Pigmentibacter sp. JX0631: one gene and its partner. The protein of the gene in region 1 interacts with the protein of each later gene in a pairwise test. Links are inferred from orthologs where the notes say so. Each region holds a gene or a part of one and is shown in the gene's direction. Other genes may lie near its edges. The genes, in order: ung and ndk.

Region 1 (3,190 bases):
CGAAATGCTAGATTTTGGTTTTGCCGAAGATATTATTAAAATTAAAACAGCAATCGGAAAAAAAGCTCAAACTCTTTTATTTTCTGCCACTTTTCCACCAAAAGTTACTAATATCGCAAGACAAATGGTTTCAAATCCCTTTGAAGTTAAAGTAGCTAGCACTGATACTAGTACTGGGCAAATAGATCACGGATTTATCGAAGTAAAAATGGGCAGAAATCTTGATGCCTTACTAGGACTCTTAATTTATCACGATCCAGAACATGCCATCATTTTCTGTAAAACCAGAGAAGAAACTCGTAATATCCACAATGCTCTACTTGAAAGAGGTTTTGCAGCTGGCGTTTTAAATGGTGAAATGACACAAAATGACCGTAGCTTGACGATGGATCGCTTTAAAAACAGACAGCTTAGAATATTAGTTGCTACTGATGTTGCTGCGCGTGGCATAGACATTTCTGGGTTATCTCATGTTATAAACTATACCGTACCTACTAATGTGGAAACATATACCCACCGTGCTGGTCGTACAGGAAGAGCAGGAGCTACAGGAAAAGCATGGACAATTATTACCCATGTAGAACGCAGAGAATTTCAATTTGTATGCAGCAAAATAAAAATCAATCCAGTTCGTTTGGAATTGCCTAGCGCTAAAAAAATTGCGACTCAATTCTTTAACAATATGTTGTTCCGTATAAATGAAGACTCAGTTGTTATTCCTGATTATATTCACCAATCTGTAAACCAAGTTGTTGAAAGTCTTGAAGAAAATAAATTGAAAGAAATTCTTTCAACATTACTTAAGTCAGAAGCAACTAGACAATTAGGGAAAAGTCTTCAAGTTGAAGACATAGCTCCAACTTTTAAAACTGAATTTGGCGCAAATGTAGAAGCACCTAAATTTGGTGGCGATAGAAACCGTTCAGGTAGAGGTGGTTACGGAAGAAATGATAGAGGCCCAAGAGGTCCAAGCAAATCTAATGGGCGCTCTTCTGAAAGAAGCGGTAGATTTGGAAATAGTTCTGGACGCTTTGGAGACCAAAAAAAGTCTGGCCAAAAACAAGATCGTCAAAATAGTTTTGGTGGCCGTGGGACTATAAAAAAATCAGCTGACTCAGGAAGCAAAAGAAGTTATCCAATAGCTTAAAATATTGCCTTCCTTTTCTTGGAAAAATCTCATTTTGTTGAGTATATAAACAGAATGAATGTAAGCTTGGGGCTCATTATAAAAAGTTTTCATTTATAATGAGCCCTAATTTATTGGAGATTTCCTAGTGAATGAAAACCAAATTGAAACAAAAAAAGACCTTAGCTTTCTTGCAGAAGGCTGGAGGTCTTTACTTTTAGATGAGTTTTCAAAACCCTACATTGAAGACCTGAGACAACTATTACGTAGTGAAACAAATCAAGGTTTTGAATACTATCCCCCAAAAGAAAAAATATTTAGAGCATTTAAACTAGTAGATTATTCACAAACTAAAGTTGTTATTATTGGACAAGACCCTTATCACGGAAAAGGTCAAGCAAATGGTCTTGCTTTTGCAGTAGAAAAAGGTGTAACACTCCCCCCCTCTTTAAATAATATTTTCAAAGAAATTCAATCAGATACAGGAAAACGTCCTACTGAATCAGATTTAGAAAATTGGGCTAATCAAGGTGTTTTATTATTAAATACAGTCTTAACGGTTAGAGCTAATCAAGCGTTTTCTCATCGAGAAAAAGGCTGGGAAGTATTTACCGATAGAGTTATTTCTCTTTTAAATGAAAAAAATTCACCTATTATCTTTGTTCTATGGGGCTCTGCGGCTCAAGCAAAAGAAAAAATGATCACAAATAAAATTCACAAAATTTTAAAGTCGGCACATCCTTCCCCATTGTCGGCGCATAGAGGTTTTTTTGGCTGTAAACATTTTTCAACAGTTAATGAAATTTTACGCTCCTTGGGTCAAAATGAGATTAACTGGACGACTTAGCTGTTTTAACGGAGACTTTGTATGTTTAAAGAAAAAAAGAATAACTTTGATGGAAAAAAGTACTATGAAGTTTCCATTAGTGGTAAACAATTATTATTAAATTCTTTTTTGAATAAAGACACTGCTTTTACACTAGAAGAAAGAAGAGAATTTAAACTTGATGGACTTATTCCTAACGTAGTTGAAACTCTTGATGAACAAGTAGTTCGGGTCTATGGACAATATTTAAAAAAAGAAACAGACATTGAAAGAAATATTTTTCTCACTCAATTGTATGATAGAAATGAAACATTATTTTTTCGTTTACTCCAAGAGCATTTAATAGAAATGGTACCTGTTTTTTATACACCTACAGTTGGAGATGTTGTTCAACAATTTAATCAAAATTTCCGTAGACCGAGAGGATTGTTTATTTCTTATCCGCAAATGTCTCAAATTGAAGACATACTTAATAATATTCCTGACGCCTATGATGTTCGTGCTGTCTGTGTAACAGATTCTGAGGCTATTTTAGGAATAGGTGATCAAGGTGTGGGTGGTATAGTTATCTCCATCGCAAAACTTGCAATGTATACTTTATGCGCAGGTTTTCATCCTACTAAAGTTTTACCTATAGTCCTTGACGTAGGAACGAATAACAAAGAACTATTGCAAAATCCTCTTTATCTTGGTTGGCGTCATGAGCGCATTAGAGGTGAACAATACGATGATTTTATTGATGCGTTTGTCTCCGCTTTAAGAAAAAGATTTTCCAATGTTTACTTACATTGGGAAGATTTTGGAAGACAAACTGCAAGAAAAAACTTAGATCGCTATAAAGATGAAATGTGTACTTTTAATGATGATATGCAAGGAACTGCTGCTGTTACTTTAGGTGCGATATTAGCTGGCTTAAAAGTAAATGGCACTAAAATGCGCGATCAAAAGGTTGTCATCCATGGTGCGGGTACAGCTGGATGCTGTATTGCTGATCAAATCGTTGCAGCGATGGTCTCCGATGGATTATCTGAACAAGAAGCTCTATCAAGAATGTATTTAATTGATATGCACGGAATGCTTCACGCCAATATGGATCATCTCGAATATTTTCAAAAAAAATATGCTCAACCTGTTGAAGTTTATGAAAATTGGGACAGAGTAAAAGGTAAAATCATTTCTCTTTCTGAAGTTGTAAAAAATGTAAAACCAACGATATTAATCGGTACTTCAACTCAAAC
Region 2 (3,121 bases), 830 kb from region 1 along the record:
AAAAATCTCATACAGCTATTGGTATTAAGTATATTCAAAATAATGGTACGTTATTCCCACATTTTGTTTCCTTATTGCATAAGGCACGATTTCCAAAAAAATTAAATGAATCTTCTTCAGAAGAGGCATGGTTTAATATACTAGAAATAATAGAATCTCTGGGTAGAATCATGGGAGATTTTCATAAAGCAATGACTTTAGCGCCGAGAGGTTCAGATTTATCTCCAGATCAAACTTCAGCTGAAAATAAGTTGAAATGGATCAGTGTTATCTCTGAAAAAATTCAAGAAAGATTAAAAAAAGTATTAGAATTAAAAGATAATTTTCAAATTTATTCAGGTGTTTTTTATTTACTTCCAGGGTTTGTAGATAAAATGCTGGAAAAAATTAAGGCTGCAGATGATCTAGGGTTACGAATAAGAAATCATGGAAATATTCACTTAGGACAATTTTTAATTGGAAAAGATGGGATAGTGCTTTTAGATTACGAATCTGACAATTTTGATGATCCAAGTTATCGTAGATTTAAACAACCTTGTTTAAAAGATATTGCATCTTTGGTGGTTAGCCTAAGATTTGCTTGGTACTTTACGGAAAGAAAATATTACTCTTCTCTAACAGATGGTAATGATAATTTAGAAGTTAAAGTAATTCCTATTCAATCAAAAAAAATTTCTGAGACAATTCAGCCGGAAAAATATAAACCATCGTTAACTGAAATTGAGTCTTTATTTTTTAAGTTTTATAATCATAGTTTAGAGGAAAATATAGGTTCATCGCATTTAAGACCTAGAAATATAGAAACAACTAAGTCATTATTTAATTTTTGTTTTTTAATGCGAATTTTAAAAGAAATTATTCGTGATTCTAATGATGGAAATCCAAGACCCAGAATTTGGTTCCATATATTGCAAGATTTTATCATGAAAGAGTCAACTTAAAGTTCTGCTTCTTCCATAAGAGTAAAATTTTTTTAAAATTTTTCTATTGACAATGAACCCTATTATTAAATAACTTCCGAGAGCGTTTTCGCTTTAAAAGATATAACCTCCTAAAATAAGGGAATAAAAAATGGAAAGAACATTTTCAATAGTCAAACCAGATGGCGTAAAAAGAAATTTAATTGGTAAAATATTGGCTAAAATGGAAAGTGCAGACTTAAAAATTGTTGCTACTAAAATGATACATATGTCTAGACGTGAAGCTGAACAATTTTATTCAGTTCATTCAGCTCGCCCCTTTTTCGGCGAATTGTGTGAGTATATGACTTCAGGTCCAGTTGTGGTTTCTGTATTAGAAGGTAAAAATGCCGTTGTAGCATATAGAGAACTAATGGGAGCAACTGATCCTGCAAAAGCTGCTAAAGGAACAATTCGTTCAGAATTTGGTGTAAGTATTGGTGAAAATACTGTACATGGATCTGATTCTCTAGAAAATGCAAATATTGAAATTTCTTACTTCTTTTCTGGAACTGAGCTTGTAAATATTGCTAAGTAATTAAAATATTTAAGTAAATTGTTGATTAAAAAACCGCATAAGCGGTTTTTTTTGTTAAAAAAAAGTGTATAGTATGCCCTGCGCGTTATACTTTCCTTTTGGGAAGTCCCTTTGTTCTCCTGACTTTAATTATTGCGAGTAACTATTATGGCTAAAAAAGAAATGAACATCTCTCAAGAAATGATCACTGATATTTCTAATGATTTAAATATTCCTAAAAATCAGGTGGAAAATACTCTCAATCTTATCCTTGATGATTGTACCATTCCATTTATTGCGCGTTACCGTAAAGAAGTAACTGGAGGCTTAGATGAAGTACAAATTAGAAATATTATGGATAAGTATGAATATATTTATTCTCTAAATGAAAGAAAAGAAGCAATAATTCGTTCAATTACAGAACAAAATAAAATGACTCCTGTTTTGCAAGCTAAAATTATAGCATGCAAAATTAAAACTGAATTAGAGGATTTATATTTACCATTCAAACCAAAGAAAAGAACAAGAGGCCAAATAGCTGCAGAGCGTGGATTGGCTCCTTTAGCTATGCAAATTTTGGAACAAGATTCCAGTTTAGTTGATTTAACGCCTGCTTTTACTGATTACATTGGCAAACATGATGACTTGAAAAATTTAGAAACTGTTATTCAAGGTGTAAAAGATTATATTGCCGAGAATATTTCTGAAATTGCTGAAATTAGAAAAGAAATTCGTTTATGGATGTTTGAAAATGCTAAATTTAAATCAGAAGTTCGTGATGAATTCAAAGAGAAGAAAACAAAATATAATAATTACTATGAATTTAATGAACCTGTAAAAACTATAGCACCACATCGATTAATGGCGCTAAGAAGAGGTGAAAAAGAAGAAATATTAAAAGTTACTTTAGACTATGACGAGCAAATTCCTCTTTCCATTATTTCCAGTTATGTAATAAAAAATACTGCTAGTGATGTCGTAAAAGTATTCTTAACAGAGTGTGTTAATGAAAGTTATAATAGGCTAATTTCTACAAGTATAGAAACAGAATTGAGATTAGAAACAAAAACTGTTGCTGAAGAAGAAGCAATTAGCGTTTTTGGTAAGAACTTAAGAAATTTATTATTGTTACCTCCTATACCTAAAAGAGTAGTAATGGGTGTTGATCCTGGTTTGAGAACAGGAAGTAAATTAGTAATTGTTGATCAGACAGGAAAATTGCTAGATTTTGCTACTATTTATCCACATCATGACGAGGATATGTCTTATCATAAAAATAAGTCAGCATCTGAAATTATTTTAAATTTCATAAATAAACTTAATGTTGAATTAATTTCTATCGGTAATGGAACAGCAGGACGTGAAACTGAAGAATTTTTTGAAAAAGTTCTTGCTGCGTGTTCTTTAGGTCGTAAACCAAGAATCGTAATAGTTAATGAAGCTGGTGCAAGTGTATATTCTGCAAGTGATCTTGCTAGAGAAGAATTTCCAGATTTAGATATTACTTACAGAGGTGCAATAAGTATTGCGCGTAGACTTCAAGATCCGCTTGCTGAACTTGTAAAAATTGACCCGAAAAGTATTGGTGTTGGACAATATCAACACGATGTAAATCAAAGTCGATTAAAGAAACAACTTGGCGAGA

The links.
Region 2: the proteins of ung (region 1) and ndk interact in binary tests that used the Escherichia coli proteins (3 or more experiments, as listed by UniProt). The link is inferred for Pigmentibacter sp. JX0631 from one-to-one orthologs.

What each region holds. Positions count from the first base shown.
Region 1 is NZ_CP123622.1:2,416,181-2,419,370, reverse strand. What follows is about bases 279-3,131. They hold ung (uracil-DNA glycosylase), read left to right. Parts: upstream 279-1,289; coding sequence 1,290-1,973; downstream 1,974-3,131. Other genes in these bases: QEJ31_RS10610 (NAD-dependent malic enzyme), read left to right, coding at 1,995-3,131; QEJ31_RS10620 (DEAD/DEAH box helicase), read left to right, coding at 279-1,147. In the rest of the region: more of QEJ31_RS10620, read left to right, coding at 1-278; more of QEJ31_RS10610, read left to right, coding at 3,132-3,190. UniProt on the Escherichia coli protein: Excises uracil residues from the DNA which can arise as a result of misincorporation of dUMP residues by DNA polymerase or due to deamination of cytosine.
Region 2 is NZ_CP123622.1:1,584,953-1,588,073, reverse strand. The notes cover bases 1-2,784. They hold ndk (nucleoside-diphosphate kinase), read left to right. Parts: upstream 1-1,071; coding sequence 1,072-1,497; downstream 1,498-2,784. Other genes in these bases: QEJ31_RS06905 (Tex family protein), read left to right, coding at 1,645-2,784; QEJ31_RS06915 (hypothetical protein), read left to right, coding at 1-941. Outside these bases: more of QEJ31_RS06905, read left to right, coding at 2,785-3,121. UniProt on the Escherichia coli protein: Major role in the synthesis of nucleoside triphosphates other than ATP. The ATP gamma phosphate is transferred to the NDP beta phosphate via a ping-pong mechanism, using a phosphorylated active-site intermediate.